4 regions of the Glutamicibacter sp. PAEs-4 genome follow, and region 1 is predicted to be linked to each of the others. Evidence: riboswitches for the same ligand, from Rfam matches in the RefSeq annotation. Region 1 holds a riboswitch; each other region holds the start of a gene.
The links. Region 1 has a riboswitch for S-adenosylmethionine ahead of ACR9WD_RS03435 (O-acetylhomoserine aminocarboxypropyltransferase/cysteine synthase family protein). Riboswitches for the same ligand answer to the same signal wherever they lie in the genome.

Region 1 (4,815 bases):
ATGGCAACATTGGCTACGTCGATAGCACCGAGCATGACCTTCTTGCCGCGAACCATCTCAACTACTTCAAGCGGCACGTTGGAATGGTGAGATTCCAAAGAAACGGTGTCGATGGTTGAAGCCTGCAGCAGTGGGAAGGACTTCTCATAATGGCGCCACTGGGCGCCCAGAGTGGCCTTCCAATCGTTATTGGCCTTGATGCCGTAACCGAAGCAAATGTGTGCAACGGTTTCTGCCTTCAAACCTTCGCAAGCACGCTCCAGCGCTGCGATGCCCCAGTCAGCAACTTCATCAAAGAAGACATTAAAGGCTGGCTCGTCAAACTGGATAACATCCACACCAGCAGCTTCGAGTTCTTTCGCTTCCTGGTTCAGGATGGTCGCAAACTCCCAAGCGAGCTTTTCACGGCTCTGGTAGTGAGCGTCATACAAAGTGTCCACCATGGTCATCGGGCCAGGTAACGTCCACTTGATCTGCTTGTCAGTGAAAGAACGAAGGGCCTTTGCGTCCTCGACAAAAACTGGCTTTTCACGTTCTACAGCACTAACGACGGTAGGTACACTCGCGTCGTAACGGTTGCGGATTCGCACCGTCTCACGCTTTTCGAAGTCGACACCGCTTAGGTGCTCAATGAATGTGGTGACAAAGTGCTGACGGGTCTGTTCGCCATCACTAATGATGTCGATGCCGCGTTGGGTCTGTTCGAGGACCGCAGCACGCATGGCGTCTTGCTGGCCTTCGCGCAATTGCTCGCCTTCAAGCTTCCATGGGGACCAGAGCTTTTCAGGCTCGGCAAGCCATGAGGGTTTGGGTAGGCTGCCGACAATTGACGTGGGGATAAGCGGGGAAGTCATAAGTTATCTTTCGGATTCTTAGGCGACAGGAGCCGGGTAGGAAGAAGACCACTGATCGAGCAGTTGGCGATTCGGGATGATGAAATGCTCCTCGGTGAACTTGCCTTGGATCTTGCCCAGTTGGGTTCGTTCTTCGCGGTCATAAAAGACACGGGTGGGGGAGAAGTCTTCGGCACCCAGGCTCGGGTGGTACACGGAAGGAGCAGCCGAATTGGCGTTGTAGATTTCCGGACGGTAGATCTTCTGGAATGTCTCCATCGTGCTGATGAGGCTGATCAGCTGAAGGTTCGTGTAATCGTTGAGCAGGTCGCCGCGGAAGTAAAAAGCCAGTGGCGCAACGGCGCCCGGCGGCATGAAGTAACGGACGCTCAAGCCCATTTTTCCGAAGTACGCGTCGGTCAATGAATTTTCATCCTGCTGGTATTCCAAACCAAGCACTGGATGGCTGTTGCCGGTGCGGAAATAGGTCTTGGAAGTCGAGACGCTGATGCAGACCACCGGCAGCTGGGTAAAACGCTCACGGTAGGCCTGTGAGTTCAAGAAATGTTGGAAGAGCTGTCCGTGGAGATCGCCAAAATCTTCTGGAAGCACCGGAGCTCCGCTGTCATTACACGATGCTGGGAGCACCACGCTGAAGTCGTAATCGCGGACATAAGAAGAGAAATTATTGCCGACCATGCCCTGCGACCGATTGCCGGTGAGTTTATCCACGATCGTGGTCTCAAGCACTTCTAAAAGTGGAAATTCCTGATCAGTATTATCGGCAGAAAAATGCACATTGGCGGAGAGGATTTCAAGCTCCAGCTCATAGCGGTCACCTTGGGGATTGTCCCAGTGGGCCAAGGAATTGAACCGTCGGTTGATCATCGTCAGGGCATTGCGAAGGTTCTCTTCGCGGCGCTCGCCGCGTGCCAAATTAGCGAAGTTTGTCGTGGTTCGAGAATTCGCCGAAGGAGAGTAATTTTCGTCGAATCTGGTGGTGCTAATGCTGAAATTTAATGCATCTGCCATGATGGCCAATCTGTATTTGGGAGGCCTGGGCAGGCCGAGGGAAAGTCGTTGCGTCAATCATGCAGGGCGATTCTTGATATCAGGTAACTCGATATAACTATGAATTCATATAGACTCAATCTATGGTTCAGGGAACGAGTGGTCTGACACTGCAGCAACTTCGATACTTTGTGGCGGTGGCCTCGGAGGGGTCGATCTCGGCCGCCGCCGATTTGATTTACGTCGCGCAACCCAGCATGTCCGCGGCGATGAAGGAGCTTGAATCTCGGGTGGGGCGCACCTTGCTGGCGCGCTCGGCCAGGGGAGTGACGCTCACCGCCGAAGGCGCAGAATTCCTTGGCTACGCCCGGCAGGTCCTGGAGCAAGTGGAGCTGCTGGAGCACCGCTACCTCGGCCGGCCTTCCGCACGTCGACTGCTGGGCGTCTCCACCCAGCACTACTCCTTTTCGGTGGATGCCTTCGTCCGGATGGTCCAGGCCAGCGGGGCCGAGGAGTACCAGTTTTCGCTCCGCGAAACGCGCACCGAGGAAATCATCGAGGACGTGCGCACCCTGCGCAGCGACATCGGGATCCTCTACCGCAACGACTTCAACCGGAAGGTCATCGACAAGCTGCTGCGCGAATCCCGGTTGGTCTTCCATCCGCTGTTCCTCGCCGATCCGCACATCTTCGTTTCGCGCAGCAACCCGCTGGCCAGCCGTGCAAAAGTCACGCTCGAAGACCTCGAAGACCTGCCTCGGCTGACCTTCGACCAAGGTGCGAACAACTCGTTCTACTTCGCCGAGGAAGTGCTCTCCACACACTCCAGCCAACGCGAAATCCAGGTCTCGGACCGCGCCACCATCTTCAACCTGATGATCGGTTTGGGCGGGTACACGATCTCAACCGGCATCATCAGCGACGAGCTGGATCCCTCCATCGTTGCTATCCCGCTGGACATCGACGAGCGCATCGAGATCGGCTGGATCGATCACGCCGCGATCCCGCTCACCGATCAGGCCCAGCGCTACCTGCAAGAAGTCCGCGCGGTGGTCGCCAGCTTCGGGGTGGAAGTGCTCGACTGAGCCGCCAACAGCGTAACTATCAGTCATTGATCACTGCTTCATCGTCATAAACTTCAGGAAAAACCGCGAAATTCTCCGGGTTCTTCCCATTTCTGTGCGTCATAAAGTGGCGTCAGCCACCACGTCATCATGACAACTAGACGACATATGAAGCGTAGCGACCTTGTATGAAGCCGGCGGCCCGATAGCGCTTGCACGCTTTGGGAACCATGCCCAACCATGGAAGAACAACAAACCATCAAGAGCGACTAAGAGATCTGGCTCGTTGACGTCGCAGCAACCATCGGGAAACCGAAAGGTGCTACTGCCAGGAACGATGGAGCAGTTCCGAACGCGCTTTTGCGTGCTGTGCTTCGTGTTGCCGCACGATGCCTATCGGTGCACTCCCTCGCAGAGAATCGAGGAGGAGCTATGAGCCAAGGAACCGACGCGGTCCACGCAGGGTATCGCCCGAGCGGAGAGTTCCGCCCGATGCTGCCACCACTGCACAATTCCGCAGCCTACCAATTCCAGTCGCACGCCGAAGCGATCGAGAAGTTTGCGCTGCGCCAGGCTGGTTTCACCTACTCACGCACCGGCAACCCCACCGTCTCGATCCTCGAGCAGCGGGTGGCCACACTGGAAGGTGGCGCCCAGGCGGTGGCCACCGCCACCGGCCAGTCCGCGGTGGCCCTGTCCCTGCTGGCCCTGACCCAGGGACCCAAGCACATTGTGGCTTCCTCCTCGCTCTACGGCGGCACCGTGGATCTGTTCACCGACACCTTCGCCGACTTCGGCATCCGCATCAGCTTTGTCGACCAGGCCGACCCGGCCGCCTGGGCCGCGGCCGTCGAGGAGGACACCCGCGCCTTCTTCTTGGAATCGGTCTCCAACCCGCTGTGTACCGTGGCCGATATCCCGGCCATTGCGGCGATCGCGCACGAGCACAGTATCCCGGTGGTGGTGGATAACACCCTGGCCACCCCGCTGAACGTGCGGCCGCTGGAACTCGGCGCCGACATCGTGGTGCACTCGGCCACCAAGGGCCTGGCCGGACACGGCTCGGTACTGGGCGGGATCGTCGTGGATTCGGGGAAGTTCGATTTCTCCGACACCGCACGCTGGCCGCAAATCGCCGCCCCGCGAGTACGCCTGAACAACACTTCGCTGCTCGAACGCCACGGTGCCGGTGCCTACACGATGCTGGTCCGCTCCAAATTCCTGCACGATCTGGGCCCGACCCTGGCCCCGGCCAGCGCCCAGGGCATCCTTGCCGGCATCGAGACCCTGCCGGTGCGCGCCGCCCACGTGCAGCGCAGCGTCACCAGGCTGATCGACGCGCTGGCCGAGTATCCGGGCATTGCCGCCATCCACCACCCCGCCCTGCCCGAGCATCCCAGCCACGAGCTGGCCAAGAAGCTCACGCCGAAGGGAACCGGCTGCGTGGTAGCCATCGAGCTGGCCCACCCATCCCTGGTTTCCCCGGTGATCGATGGGCTCAAGCTGATTTCGCTGGCCGCCAATGTGGGGGACACCCGCACCATGATCTCGCACCCGGCCACCATGACGCACTGCCGGCTCTCGGAGCAGCAACTGGCCGACGCCGGCCTGAACACCTCCACCCTGCGTTTGTCGGTGGGACTGGAAGACCCGGCCGACCTGCTGGCGGATATCACCCAGTCGTTGGATCTCGCGCTGGCCGCGACCACCGCCGACACCAAGGAAGTGAGCTTCGCATGAGCGGCTTCAACACCCTCGCTGTGCACGCCGGCCAGCACAAGGATCCGCACACCGGAGCGGTCGTCCCGCCGATCTACCAGACCAGCACCTTCATCCAAGACGGCATTAACGTGCTGCGTTCCGGGCACGAATACTCCCGCGGCTCCAACCCGACCCGCGACGGTTTC
Region 2 (4,815 bases), 1.1 Mb from region 1:
CGTCGTTGGTCACGCGCGAGAGCAGGTCGCCGCGCTGGCGCGTGTCGAAGTAGTTCAGCGGCAGCTTGTTGATCTTGTCCTCGACGTCCTTGCGCAGGTTGTAGACCACGCGCATGACCAGCTTGTTCAGCAGCCAGCCCGAGGCCCACGAGAAGAGCGAGGCGATGAAGTACATGGACAGCACAATCAGGATGTACTGCGAGAGCTGGGTGAAGTCGATGCCCTGCCCGGGGATGAAGTCCACCTTCGAGAGCATGTCGGCCTGGGTGTCCTGCCCGGAGTCGCGCAGCTGCGCAATGACCAGTTCCGCGGGCGTGCCCTCGGGGATGTTCTTGCCGATCAGCCCGGCAAAGATCACGTCCATGGCCTTGCCCAGGATCCGCGGGGCAATCACCGAAAGCACCACGTACACGGTGATCAGGGCGAAGACCAGCACCATGCCCAGCTTATACGGGGACATGAGCCCGATCAGCCGCTTGGCCGATGGCCAGAAATGCTCGGCCTTGCGCACCGGGGCGCCGCCGCTCCAGTCGTCGGCTCCCGCCGCTGCGTCGAATTCGTTGACCTCGGCCAATTCGCTATCCAGCTGCGCCGGATCTATATTCTTCTGCTTCTTCGCCACTTAGGCCACCTCCTCCACGCTCAGCTGGGATGCAACGATTTCCTGATAGGTTTCCGAGGTTTCGAGCAGCTGCTCGTGGGTTCCCCGGGCGACGATTTCGCCATGGTCCAGGACCAGGATCTGGTCGGCACCGGTAATCGTCGAGACGCGCTGGGCCACGATGATCACCGCGGCGTCCTTGGTCGGTTCGGCCAAGGCGGCACGCAGCTTGGCATCGGTGTTCACATCCAGCGCCGAGAATGAATCATCGAAGAGATAGGTGTTCGGCTTGGCGGCCAAGGCCCGTGCGATGCACAGGCGCTGGCGCTGTCCGCCGGAGACGTTGGTGCCACCCTGGGAGATCTTGGAGTCCAGCTGGCCCTCGCGTTCTGCCACGAACCCTTCGGCCTGGGCGACCCGCAACGCTTCCCACAGCTCGTCCTCGGTGGCCTCCTGGGCGCCGAAGCGCAGGTTGCTCGCGATGGTTCCGGAGAACAGGTAGGGCCGCTGCGGCACCGCGGAGATGTTCCGTGAAATGGTGTCGCGGCCCAGGTCCTTCAGCGGCACCCCGCCGATGAGGATCTCCCCTTCGGTGGCGTCGTAGAGCCGCGGAATCAGGTTCAGCAAGGTGGTCTTGCCAGCACCGGTGGACCCGATGATGGCAGTGGTCTGCCCGGGCTTCGCGGTGAAGGAGATGTCCGAGAGCACCGGAGCCTCGGCCCCCGGGTATCCGAAGGTGACGTTCTTGAATTCCACGGTGCCCGGGGTGGGCAGCTCGATCTGCCTTTCGGCGGCGTCGAGCATGCTCGGCTCGCTGTCCAGCACCTCGGCAATGCGGTCGGCGGAAACCATGGCGCGCGGGACCATCATGGCCATGAAAGTGCCCATCATGACTGCCATGAGGATCTGCAGCAGGTACTGCAGGAACGCGGTCAACGCACCGACCTCCACGTCGCCGTTGTCCACGCGGTGACCACCGAACCAGAGCACGGCGGCGGTGGACAGGTGCAGGATCATGGTGATCGCCGGGAACATCAGCACGAACAGGTTGCCGACCTTCACGCCCAGGTCGGTCAGCTTCTGGTTGGCATCGGCATAGCGTTCGGTTTCATGCTCTTCGCGCACGAAGGCGCGCACCACGCGGATGCCGGTGATCTGCTCGCGCAGCACGCCGTTGATCCCGTCGATGCGGGTCTGCATGTCGCGGAACAACGGCATCAGCTTGATGACCAGCAGGCCGACGACAATGAGCACCAGCGGCACGGATACCCAGACGAGCCAGGACAGCCCCGGGTCTTCGCGGATCGCCATGATCACGCCGCCGATGGACATGATCGGCGCGGTGATCATGAAGTTCAGCGCCATCAGGGTGAGCATCTGGATCTGCTGCACGTCATTGGTGCCGCGGGTGATCAAGGTGGCGGCACCGAACTTGTTGACGTCCTGGGCGGAGAAGGTGGAGACCTTCTCGAAGACCGCCTGGCGGACATCGCGTCCGACGCTCATGGAGGTCTTGGCACCGAAGTAGACGGCGGCGACGGCGGTGGCCACCTGGATCAGGGCCACCACCAGCATCAGTCCGCCGGTGCGCCAGATGTAGTCGATATCGGCATTGACCACGCCGACATCGATGATCTTGGCGTTCAGGCTGGGAAGGTAGAGCGTAGCCATGGTGGTGGCCAGCTGCAATATGACTACTGCAACGATCCACCCGGCATAGGGTTTGGAGTGTTTCAAGATGAGCTTGAGAAGCATGTGGAAAATCCTCGCTGGCATCACGCTCTCCTGCATGCTGGGCCTTCGGATTAAGGGCAGCGTGATTGAAGAGCGATTGCCAGTCTAGCGCTCCGCTTGGACACTTAGTATCATCCTTCCGATTGATATTTGCCAACCAGTGGTTAACGCTCGATTAACCGCAAAATTCCGGGGATGGTGGCGTTAATCATAGATTATGGAATTAACGCCAAGCGGCTTGGTTTCCGGCGGATTTTCATCCACCGGAAACCTAGCCCCGGTTACGCCTGCACGCTGCAGGGAACCTCGCTGGCGCAGTTCCCTCGGATGTACTTGGACAGGGCCACGGACGGGCGTTCGAAGCCCAGCAGCCGCGGGAATTCCGCCCAGGCTTCGGGCACCAGCTGCACAATGTGCTCAGGGCGCGTCCGCTCTTCCATGATGCTTCGGCCAGTGATCGGGTCCTTGCCGGTCACGCGCAGATAAGTCTGGCCAGCCTGCGGGTTTTTGGCGGTGATCCCGAGCAGTTCCAGCCGTCGCCCAAGGAGTTCTTGGTCCCCGACATTTCTGCAGAGCCGGCGGGCATGGTCCAGCGCGGCTTTCAGCCCTGCGTTGACAGCCCAGTACAGTTCCGGGGTGAATCCGGCGGCAATCCAGCGGGCCACGTATTCGTGGATGTGGGGAAGATTCAGGCACAGCAGTCCACCTCGCTGCTTCTCGGCTTCGAAGGCCAGGAATCCCCCTGACTGGAGGGTGCTCGATCCCGCGTGGAAGGGATAGTCCAGCAGCACGCTGTGCCACTTCCGCTCGCTGTCGGTTCCTTGCGTATTCCCTGTTGTGTATTCATGTTCGGCGCCCATGGCATCCTCGCGTTCGTTCCAGGCGGCGCAGCATCCTGAAGGATCAGCACCACCGATCGACTTGCCCGGGATGGCTTCCCGGACCGGCTCTTCCCCTGGGGCACCCCGCTCGATGAGGAGGGTTGCCACGCGGCTAGCCAGGTACTTAGCGCCGCGATTCCGTGAGCTTGGTTCGATAGTACTGGGCACCACCGACAGTTCGGCTTGGGCCGGTGCGCAGCACCGGCCCAGCAAGCGATTCGATCAGTTCCCGATTGGCGGCGGCGCCACCTCGTCGTGCTTGGTCCTCTCGCTGTCCTTCTGCTTCTCCGAAGGAACGGTCACGATGATTGCGGCGATCGCGATGACCACCATCAGCACGTTGAACAACAGGCCGATGGCGCCACCGAAGCGCAACGCCACATTGTCCTGCCGGCCAATGAACAGGCCCCAGGACTGGATCAGTGCCGGATCCATGGCCTGTCCAGCCACATACAGGGCCGCGGAGATGGCCACGCCGATGGCGTTGCCCAGTGACGAGGCCATCTTGTAGATGCCGGATGCCGAGCCCACCTCGCTGTCGGGAACATTGGACAGCGCCGCGTCGGTGGACGGCGTGGCATAGAAGCCCAGGCCGATGCCGAACAGCGTGAACCCGATAACGGAGAGCAAGATGTACTGGTCGATATACAGGAAAGTCATCGAGCACATCAGGATGCCCACACCGGTGAACATCGATCCCCAGAGCATCGGCTTCTTCGGCCCGAAGCGCTGCAGCAGCTTCTCACCCACGCGGATCGTGGCAAGGATGGCCACCAGATAGCCCAAGGTCAGTAGGCCGGACTGCAGCGAGGACATCCCGGCCGCCACCTGGACCAGGCCCAGCGAGACAATCAGCGTGCCGGCCGCGCCATTGAGCAGGAAGTTGGACAGCGTGGCGCCGGTGAAGGTGCCGTTGGAGAACAGCTTCAGGTTCACGAAGGGATTGCGGCTGCGCACCTCGATCTGCAAGAACAGCAGCCCGGTGACCACGAAGATCGCCACGAGCGCGATGCCTCCCAGGCTCAGCCAGCCGATATTCGGACCCTGGGAAATGTAGACGTTGATGGAGACCAGCATGAGGATGAAGACGATGAGGCCGGTGTAGTCGAAGCGGCGCTCGGCTGCCGGATCCTGCTCGGCCTTGGATTCCGGGGTGCCCTTGAGCAGGAAGAGCGCCAGCACCGAGAGCACGATGGAGATCCAGAGGATGGAACGCCAGCCCAGGAAGCTGGTGGCCATCAGCCCGCCGAACAGTGCGCAGAACCCGGAACCGCCCCAGGAGCCGATGGACCAGTAGGACAGGGCCCGCTGGCGGTCCTTGCCCTCGTAATAGGTCTTCACCAGGGCCATGGACGCGGGCATGATGCAGGCGGCGGACAGGCCCTGGACCACGCGGCCGCCCAGCAGCATGGCGCTGGTCAGCCCGCCCAGGTTCTCCGGGGTCACGGCGATCAGCAGCGAGCCGGCGATGGAAAGCCAGATGCCCAGGTAAAGGACTTTCGCCCGGCCCATCCGGTCGGCCAGCCCGCCGGCGACCACGATGAAGATGCCGGAGAACAGCGAGGTGATGGACACCGCCAGATTGGCCAGCGTTTCTTC
Region 3 (4,815 bases), 440 kb from region 1:
TCCGGGTTGTAGGTCAGGGTGCGCGCCCGCATGGCCAGGCCGAACCAGCGGCCCTCGGCGTCGCGCAGGTCCTCGGGCACGGCCTGCTCCAAGGTGGCCGAGTCCACCGAGGCCAGCACGTTCTGGCGGGCCGCGTTCCACAGGTTGCCGGCGTCCACGGTCATGAACACGTCCGCCGGGGAGTTCTCGCCCTCGGCCTTGATGCGCTCGAGCAGCTCCGCGTCATCCCCGGAGATGAACTCGACGGTGATGCCGGTCTGGTCCTGGAAGTCGCCGAACGCGCCCTCCAGATCGTAATGACGGGCGGAGTAGATCTGCAGGTCTGCCGGGGCCTGGCCGATGCCCATGACCCCGCAGCCGGTCAATGCCATGGTTGGCACGGCCAGGGCGGCCAGGGCGGCAAGCAGTTTGGGGCGGGGCATGGGGCTCTCCTCGGGACACGATGCGAATGATGTCGAACAAGGGTAGCCTAACCGAACCAGTTAGGGAGTGTAAATCATGGCGTAATCTCTTCGATCCCCGTCATTTCGGGAATTTCCGCAGCATCGGCGAGGGATCGACGGCGGTCCGCTACCGGCCTGCGCCACGGGATGGCGTTGCGGATTGCCGCTCGTGCACGACGGTGATCTGTGCGGAAAAAGTCCGGCCGAAGTCGCAAACGTGGCGGCAAGCTCGCCGCGGGTCCGCCGGAAGGCGCTGGACGGCCGGTTTGGGCGCTGCATGAACGGCCGGGCACCGCCTCCGATTGTGACGGGCCTCATGGCCGGGCGAAGGCCGCCGGGCCGGGCGCCGGGGCATGACGGGAGCCGATCCGCGACCCGTCACGCCCCGCCCGGACATCGTGCGCCCAGCGAACTCACTTGATTGGTTCGCCGGCCGGATCCAGCACCCACCACACGTCCTTCACGCCCTGGCCGGTGGTGTCCCCGGCCTGCTTGTCGGAGGCGAAGTAGTACAGCGGCCAGCCGTTCAGGGTCAGCTGCGGCTGCCCGTCGTTGCCGGTGATGGTACCGACCTCGCCGGTGACGCCCTCCAGCTCGACGTCCTCGCCGTGCACCGGAGGCCAGGCGGTCAGGCACTCATCGGTGCAGGCCGAGGTGTCCGCGCCCTGGGTGTCCTTGTCGAACTGGTAGACGGTCATGCCCTTGCCGTCCACCACGATCTGGCCCAGCTCGGTTTCCGCGGTCGACAGCGAGGTGACCCCCTCCGCCGCCATCGAGCTGCTGGCCGAGGGCGCGTCGTACCCGCCGGCGGGAGCCGATTCCTCGGTCGTGGTGCCGCCGCCGTTCGCGCAGCCAGCCAGCAGCAGAGCCAGTGCGGCCGCGGCGGCCAGCTTCGTTGTCATGATTCGGGTCTTCATCGGGTCAGTCCTTTCTCGCGTGACCGCACGGTGCGGTTCACGCTTAACACGAGACTCCGATCACAAAGGTTCACCGATCTTCCTAAGATTTTGGCACCGGGGCGCGCAGGACCTCCTCGCCCGACTGCGTCTGCACCAGGATTTCGGAGATCTGGTCCATGGCCAGGGAGGTGGCCGCCTCCAGGGTGATCTCACGGCCGGGCACCGCCTTCCAGGTGGACACCTGCATGGTGGCACCCGCTGTGTCGGTCACCAACAGCGCGTAGGACCACGGTTCGTTCTCGTCCCCGAAGGAGTAGCCCTGCGGATAATCGCAGTTCACCTTCAGCCGCGTGCCCCAGGCGACCTGGTCCATGCCCACCTGCGCGGTCATCGGTTGTCCCGACACCGGCTGCAGGCTGAGCAGCATGGCCGGGGCCTGCGGGCGCAGTGACAGCGGGACGCCGATGGCCAGCACCAGCGCCAGGCCCGCCGCCGCGGCAAGCGCGAAGATCCTGGTGGTGCGCCGCCGGCGCCGGGCCAGGTGACGCTCGCGGGTCTTGCGCAGCAGGTCCAGGGGCGGCTGGGGAGTCGAGTCCTGTTCCGCGGGCGGGTGCGGGGCACGGGAGAGCAGCCCGGGCAGGGCACCGAGCTCGGCCACGGACTGCCGGCAGCGCTCGCAGTCCTGCAGGTGCGCCTCGAACCGGCGCCGGTCGGCCGGGCTGAGCGAACCGAGCACGTAGGCCGCATCCCACTCGAAAACCTCGTCGTGCTCGCTCATCGCGTGACCCCCCGTTCCTGCAATGCCAATTTCAAGGCCCGCATCCCATAATGCAGGCGGGACTTGACCGTCCCTTCCGCGATGTCCAGTTCCGCGGCGATGTCGTGGGTGCTGCGCGCCCCATAGTAGGCCAGCACCACGACCTGCCGGTGCGCCTGGCTGAGCGTGGCCAGGGCATCACGTATGAGAATCTCGTCGAACACCCGCTCGGCGTGGTCGCCCGCCGGGTTCTCCGGCAGCAGGTCGCTGGACTTCTCGTGTCGCGACCTGGCGCTGCGGGCCTGGTCGATGACGAGGTTGCGGGCCACCGTGAACAACCAGCCGCGCACCGCCTCGGCTCGTTCGCGCAGCAGGTCCGGCGAATTCCAGGCGCGCAACAGCGTTTCCTGGACGATGTCCTCGGCCTGGTAGGTGTCCCGCGTGAGCGAGTAGACGTAACGCCACAAATCCGCCGCGTGCAGCTCGTGCATGTGGCGCAGCGTCGCTGCGTCCCGATCCTCCACGAATCCCCTTTGGTTTGCGGCCGTGCCGGCCGACAGCTTTTCCATGTACCTGTCACGGTACAGCCTGGCAAATGGTTCAACGGGCCCGGAAGGCGTGCCGCCGGCGCATCGTTTCCGCACTCCGGCGTCGGACCGTGCGGGCAGATCGGACCCGCCGGCCGGCGTCGGGCATTATGATCGCGGACTCACCATCCGTCAAGGAAAATTCGGTTCCGGCGTCACGCTCGCGTCATGTGACCGGATGTTACGCGACTTCCATGGTGTTCAGGCGCCCCAGTAAGTCCCCGGATGACTTTGTGACGAGCTCATGAAGACATGCTTGGTCACATGTCGGGAGCGGCCGCACACTGAAATTGCCCGCAAAACACCGGGCACCACACCATCCAGAGCGACCGAGAGACCTGGCTCGATGACGTCGCAGCAACCACCCCGCGGGGGATCGGTGCTAAGGCCAGGACCGATGGAGATTGCTAGATTTCGCAACGGTCCATGGGTGGGACTATCCGTCCCGCCCGTCCGCCCCTGGCGGAGCTGGGCCTGCTTTCGGCGTGATCCTCGGGCACTACCGAGAGGAACACAGAAAACATGCGGCCAACACGATTCGCATTGAAAGCCACCGCACTGATCGCCGCCCTGGGCCTGTCGCTGACCGCCTGCGGCGGGAACAGCGCGGCCACCCCGGCAAATGAGTCCCCGGCCGCCGCCGGCGAGCCGGTCGAGGGCGGCAGCTTCGTCTACGCCGAAGTCACCCCGATCAACAACTGGCAGACCCAGGCGGCCCGCTTCTACGAGAAGGCCAACGTGCTGAACTCGGTGCTTGACCGGCTGACCTACTTCGATGTCGAGTCGGGCAAGCTTGTGGGCTGGATCGCCAGCGACTTCAGCTCCAACGAGGCCAAGACCGAATACACCTTCACCATCCGTGACGGGGTGACCTTCTCCAACGGCACGCCGCTGGACGCCAAGGCCGTCAAGGCCAACCTCGACGCACTGGGCCTGGGCATCAAGAAGGCCCAGATCCAGCCGAACGTGGACTTCGGCGCCTACGAGTCCTCCGAGGTCGTGGGCGAAAACCAGGTCAAGGTCACGCTCAAGCGCCCGGATGCGAACTTCCTGCGTGCCACCTCGTCGGTCACCGCCGGGCTCGTTGCCCCGGAAACGCTGAAGCTGGACAACGCCGGGCAGTCCTCGATCGCGCAGATCGTCGGCTCCGGCCCGTTCGTCTTCGAATCGGAGAAGCCGGACGAGGAAGTGGTCTTCTCCGCCCGTGAGGACTACGCCTGGGCCCCGGAAACCGCCGAGAACCAGGGCGCGGCCTACCTCGACGAACTGGTGGTGAAGTACCTGCCGGAGGTCGCGCACCGTGCCGGGGCCGCCCAGTCCGGCCAGGTTGACCTGGTCCGCGGGCTGCAGCCGGTCGACGAGGCCGCGCTGGCCGCCGGCGGCGGCCAGGTGCTGGCCGCGCAGGGCGTGGACCTGACCGCCAACCACGCGGCGGTGCGCATCGGATCGGGCAAGCTGGCCGACGTCAAGGTGCGCAAGGCGCTGCAGATCGGCATCGACCGCCAGGCCCTGAAGGACACCGTGCTCTCGGACAGCTATGTGATCTCGGGGTCGATCCTCAACCGCCAGGCACCGGGCTTCGTGGACCTGTCCGCCGAGCTGGCCTACGACCCCGAAACCGCCAAGCAGCTGCTGGACGAGGCCGGTTGGGTTCCCGGCGCCGACGGGATCCGCGAGAAGGACGGCAAGAAGCTGGAAATCACCGTGTCCACCTCCAACAACTCGGTGGTCATCAAGCCGGCCTTCGAGCTGATCGAGCAGCAGTGGCGCGAACTGGGCGTGAAGCTGGTCAACCGCGCGGCCGACAACACCTTCCTGGCCACCGCGCTGGTCGATGACAAGGTCGAGTTCTTCGGCACCCGCCAGTTCGCCTACGGGGGACTGGGCCCCGTGTACGGCCCGGCCAACAACTCCCAGACCCTGAACGCCGACAAGGAGCTGAACGAACTGTTCCTGCGTGAGCAGTCCGCCACCACCGAGGCCGAGCACCTGAAGCTCATCGAGCAGGAGCAGCGGGCCCTGGTGCTGGACAAGGCGCTGACCCTGGTGCTCTGGGACGAGGTCCAGGTCTACGGCGCCAACGCGAACGCCCACGTCGAATTCACCTCCGGCACCGCCCCGATCTTCCA
Region 4 (4,815 bases), 780 kb from region 1:
CGGGCCGCGGTGGAGAATCCAGGTTGCTACCGGAGGACGAGCTGGCTGCTCGCCGGCGGGGCAACCAGGAAATGTCGATTCTCGGCCAACTGCTGGGCGACCGGCTCCTGCCCCTGGCAGGGCAGGCAGAAAACCAGCTGGTCATCACCGACGGGGAAGGCTACATCCTCTCGGTGCGCGGCCCGCGCGCCGTGCGCCGGCAAAGTGACGGTATCGGCTTCATTCCTGGAGCGCGCTGGCGGGAGGCGGATGTGGGAACCAATGGCATCGGCACGGTTATGGTCGACCGGATTCCCATTCAGGTCTTCGGCCCGGAGCATGCCCGCGAGGAGCAGCATGCCTGGGTGTGCACCTCGGCGCCGATCGTCAACCCGGCCACCGGCGCCTTGGCGGCCACGGTGACTCTGGCTGGGTCCTTCCGTACCGCGCATCCGCACACCCTCGCGCTGGTTTCCGCGACCGCGCGGGAGGCCGAGGGTGAGCTACTGCGGCTGCACCAGCTGGAGCTGGACGAGCTGCGCAGTGCCGTGGATGGCCCGGGCGGACGCTACGTGCTGGTGGATGGGCATCTTGCCGTGGCCGCCAGCCGAGGATTCGACTGCCCGGCACGCCTCCCTGTGCCTGGGGGGCTGCAGGAGGGCAACGTCTGGGTACGCGGTCTGGGCGCCATGCACGCCGCACCGATCCCCGGGGGATGGTTACTGCGTCCCGTTGCGGAGCGGGTAGTGCTGGAACTGTGCTCCGGCCCGGTGCCTAAGGTGGTGATCAGCGTGGGCTCGGAACGCACCGAAGTGCCCCTGGGGTGGCGGCATTGGCAGATCCTGGAGCTTCTAGCCCGTCGGCACCAGGGTGTCGATGCGGACGGGCTCGCTGAGCTGTGGCCTAGGCCCGTGAGTGCGGTGACGGTGCGCGCCGAGGTGTCACGGCTGCGTGCCAAGCTCGGCGGAATCATCGCCGCGCGCCCATACCGGCTGACCGTGCCGGTGGTCTTCTCCTGCTGACATCACGCAACCTTTTGCAACCCTTTCTTCTTGTGATCCACGTCATAATCTGGATTCCACGCGGCAGGGCACCTGACGCACCAATTAGACGGTTCCAGAAAGAAATGAAGTGATGACGATGGCCGAGAACTCCCCGGAAACCCAGGCACGATCATGGCTGGCGAAGCTGCAGCAGGCGTTGTCGGCCAGTGATTCCGCCGCCGCAGTGCAAATGTTCGGCGAGGAATCCTACTGGCGCGACCTGACCTCGCTGACTTGGAACCTGCATACCGCGGAGGGGCGCGACGGCATCCAGTCCATGCTGCTGGGCATCGATGCCGGGGCCTGGCCGCGCAACCTGCAGGTGACCAGCGCCACGGAAGCCGAGGGCGTCATCGAGGCCTGGTTCACCTTCGAGAACGATGCGGTGCAGGGCAAGGGCCTGTTCCGGTTGCGCGACGGGTTGGGCTGGACAATGCTGTCCACCGCGCAAGGACTGCGCGACTTCCCCGAGCCTTCCGGGGCGCGCCGCGAATTGGGGGCGGACCACGGGGCGGACATGGTCTCGGAGAACTGGCTGGACCGGCGGAAGAAGGCCCAGGAATCCTTGGGAATCACTGAGCAGCCCTATGTCCTGGTCATCGGCGGCGGCCAGGGCGGCATCGGCCTGGGTGCGCGGCTGAAGCGCATGGGCGTGCCCGCGCTGATCATCGACAAGCATCCCAAGCCCGGCGACCAGTGGCGTTCGCGCTACCACTCCCTGGCCCTGCACGACCCGGTCTGGTATGACCACATGCCGTATATCGAGTTCCCCGACCACTGGCCGGTGTTCACCCCGAAGGACAAGATGGGGGACTGGCTGGAGTGCTACACAAAGCTCATGGAGCTGGACTACTGGTCCCTGACTGAGGCGGTGGGCGCACGCAAGGACTCCGAAGGCGAGGGCTGGATCGTCGACGTCATCCGCGAAGGCCAGCCGCTGACCCTGCGCCCCACCCATCTGGTCCTGGCCACCGGCATGTCAGGCATCCCGAACCTGCCGCAGTACCCGGGGCAGGACATCTTCGCCGGCGAGCAGAACCACTCTTCGACCCATCCTGGCGGCGAGGCCTACCGGGGCAAGAACGTGGTGGTGATCGGGTCGAACAATTCAGCTCACGACATCTGCGCCGACCTGGTGAACAACAGAGCGAAGCCGGTCATGGTGCAGCGCTCCAGCACCCATATCGTGCGTTCCGAATCGCTGATGAAGACCGTGCTCGGCCCGCTGTACTCGGAGGAGGCGCTGGCCAACGGGATCGACCACAATACCGCGGACTTGATCTTCGCCTCGATCCCGTACAAGGTTCTGCCCGAGTTCCACAAGCCGGCCTTCGCCCAGATCCGCGAGGATGACGCTCAGTTCTACCAGTCGCTGACCGATGCCGGGTTCGATCTGGACTTCGGGGACGACGACTCGGGCCTGTTCCTGAAGTACCTGCGCCGCGGTTCGGGCTACTACATCAACATCGGCGCCTCGGAGCTGGTGGCCGATGGTTCCATCGCCCTTGCCAAGGGAGAAGTCTCGCACCTGACCGAGCATTCCGTGGTACTGGCCGACGGCACCGAGCTGCCCGCCGATGCGGTGGTCTACGCGACCGGTTACGGCTCCATGAATGGCTGGGCCGCGCAGCTGATATCCCAGGAGGTCGCCGACGAGGTGGGCAAGTGCTGGGGACTGGGGTCGGGCACCACCAAGGATCCCGGACCGTGGGAGGGGGAGCTGCGCAACATGTGGAAGCCGACCAGGGTCAAGAACCTGTGGTTCCACGGCGGCAACCTGCACCAGTCGCGCCACTACTCCAAGTACCTCGGGCTGCAGCTCAAGGCCCGCTACGAGGGGCTGGACACCCCGGTGTACGCACTCGCCGAAAGCTTCCACCGGCTCTGAAGCGCGGAAGTACCTGGGGTTTCCCGGCCCTCCTGGACCGTGATTGGTCCGGGCGGGCCGAGGCTCGTTGCCAACCGGCAGAACAGGTACTGGGGGCCGAACCGGGCAGGGATTCCGTTGCAAGCCGGTTCCTCAGCATTAAGGCGAACAGGACATGATGTGTGGCGAACAAATGAACGATTGCGACCAGAAATGACCGCAGTTCACCGAATGAATACCGGAGTATTTCGATTTAAGAAGTGAATTGTTTGACGCTGCTTCGTAATCACCCATATTGTTTTAAGCAGAATCAAGAGCATCAGCTATAAGCCCTGGCTTGCTGATCGGCAACCCTCTCAACGGTAGTGGGGTGCTCCAGGTGAGGATTCGGTTCCACGCAAAAACGTGCTGGAACAAGTACCGCACACGGCGCGGAACTCCAACTCTGGCGGCTTCGAGAAGCAAGAAGCTCCGGCGTGCGGACTACTGCGCGGTGGGCAAGACCCGAAGGAATCGAGCCATGTCATTGAATCTTGAACTTGACCCGTTGACCCTGCGCAAGGTTTTCGCTCAGCATCCGTCAGGCGTAGCCGCCCTCTGTGCAGAACTGGATGGCGAGAAGACCGGCATTGTGGCTTCGTCATTTACCGTGGGTGTTTCCCTCGAGCCAGCACTGGTGATGTTCGCCGTGCAGAAATCATCGAATACGTGGCCAAAACTGCGCAACGCTGGCCGCATCGGCGTTTCGGTGCTCAGCGAACGCAATGAAGGAGTGTGTGCTCAGATCGCGTCGAAGAACGGCGACCGATTCCGCGGGATCGACACCTATTCCTCGGAGCAGGGCGCACTGTTCATTAACGAGTCCACGCTGTGGCTGGAAACCTCGATTTACAACGAGGTCGAAGCGGGGGATCACTGGGTGATCTTGATGGAAGTCCACGGGCACCGCATCTCGAAGCACTCACCGCAGATCTTCCACGATTCGCGCTTCCATTCACTGCCGGTTCCCGAGCTCGTCTAAGCCCTTCTGAACTTCCAAAGCTTCGGCCAGATCAACGTATTGATCTGGCCGAAGCTTTTTTGATTTCGAGGCCTGCGGAATCACTTTATCCTTGCGCCAATCTGAAAACTAGGCGCGATGCCTCTTGATCTCCGGGCGCACCGGCAGCAACCCTGGACTACATGCAGCCCATGCACTGCGGGCAAGTTCGACGTGTAATCGCACTTCCACTGCAGCTGATTGCGGAGGGAAATCGGCGGCAGTGCGCCAAGAGCCCAGTTACGGCTTCAAATTCACGCAACGCCACGTCGGCGACATCAAGTTATCCACGGCCCTGAGCGGTGAAATTCTTGTCGGTTGTGAACTACTTCGGGCTCGGAGCCCTGATAGCGAACATTAATCCGTGGTGACTAAGGGTTTTGCAAAATTAACAGTATCCACAGTGTTATCCACAAAACTGTGGATGAAGTGTGGGGAAATGTGAACAAAGGAGCAAAAACCCCGGAAACTGGGCGATTGTGGGTGTTGATAACCTTGATGTGGTTGGCGTGACCTTCAATGAATTAACTTTCTTTCCACAAGTGTGAAAATGCAAACAGCCTAGTCAATAGGTGTTACCGGTGTGTAGAGTGGGGTAATCCACAGGGTTCTCCCCAGACTGTGAACAGGGGAGTCCACAGGTAGGGGTGTGTTATCCACATATTCTGTGGATAATGAAGTTTACGCCTGTTAATAACAGCCCTAGTGTTGGCTTCGGGAGAGAAATATCCACAGGCGCTTTACAGCTAAAAGTCCGTATCGACTGACATGATGAAGCGTTGCCATGAGGGCAAGGAGAATTTTCCCAGCGGGTCAATAGGGGATGGAAGTGTCTGCAATGAGTGCTGAGCCGGTTTACGAAGGACGGGAATCCGACGCAGGGCGCA

Region 2: another riboswitch for S-adenosylmethionine. It lies ahead of ACR9WD_RS14730 (hypothetical protein); the one in region 1 lies ahead of ACR9WD_RS03435 (O-acetylhomoserine aminocarboxypropyltransferase/cysteine synthase family protein).
Region 3: another riboswitch for S-adenosylmethionine. It lies ahead of ACR9WD_RS01410 (ABC transporter substrate-binding protein); the one in region 1 lies ahead of ACR9WD_RS03435 (O-acetylhomoserine aminocarboxypropyltransferase/cysteine synthase family protein).
Region 4: another riboswitch for S-adenosylmethionine. It lies ahead of ACR9WD_RS16240 (flavin reductase family protein); the one in region 1 lies ahead of ACR9WD_RS03435 (O-acetylhomoserine aminocarboxypropyltransferase/cysteine synthase family protein).

Annotation. Positions count from the first base shown of each region.
Region 1 covers NZ_CP195017.1:721,036-725,850, forward strand. Annotated here, with positions in the region: gene ACR9WD_RS03420 (methionine synthase) at 1-854, opposite strand, end outside; gene ACR9WD_RS03425 (DUF1852 domain-containing protein) at 873-1,865, opposite strand; gene ACR9WD_RS03430 (LysR family transcriptional regulator) at 1,988-2,929, shown strand; SAM riboswitch class I at 3,162-3,252, shown strand; gene ACR9WD_RS03435 (O-acetylhomoserine aminocarboxypropyltransferase/cysteine synthase family protein) at 3,341-4,648, shown strand; gene ACR9WD_RS03440 (cystathionine gamma-synthase) at 4,645-4,815, shown strand, end outside.
Region 2 covers NZ_CP195017.1:3,124,538-3,129,352, forward strand. Annotated here, with positions in the region: gene ACR9WD_RS14720 (ABC transporter ATP-binding protein) at 1-622, opposite strand, end outside; gene ACR9WD_RS14725 (ABC transporter ATP-binding protein) at 623-2,356, opposite strand; gene ACR9WD_RS14730 (hypothetical protein) at 2,617-3,195, opposite strand; SAM riboswitch class IV at 3,250-3,362, opposite strand; gene ACR9WD_RS14735 (MFS transporter) at 3,439-4,815, opposite strand, start outside.
Region 3 covers NZ_CP195017.1:285,863-290,677, forward strand. Annotated here, with positions in the region: gene ACR9WD_RS01390 (extracellular solute-binding protein) at 1-422, opposite strand, end outside; gene ACR9WD_RS01395 (COG4315 family predicted lipoprotein) at 857-1,360, opposite strand; gene ACR9WD_RS01400 (anti-sigma factor family protein) at 1,443-2,120, opposite strand; gene ACR9WD_RS01405 (sigma-70 family RNA polymerase sigma factor) at 2,117-2,668, opposite strand; SAM riboswitch class I at 3,000-3,090, shown strand; gene ACR9WD_RS01410 (ABC transporter substrate-binding protein) at 3,209-4,815, shown strand, end outside.
Region 4 covers NZ_CP195017.1:3,446,400-3,451,214, reverse strand. Annotated here, with positions in the region: gene ACR9WD_RS16250 (helix-turn-helix domain-containing protein) at 1-1,001, shown strand, start outside; gene ACR9WD_RS16245 (NAD(P)-binding domain-containing protein) at 1,114-2,910, shown strand; SAM riboswitch class IV at 3,198-3,315, shown strand; gene ACR9WD_RS16240 (flavin reductase family protein) at 3,410-3,910, shown strand; gene dnaB (replicative DNA helicase) at 4,767-4,815, shown strand, end outside.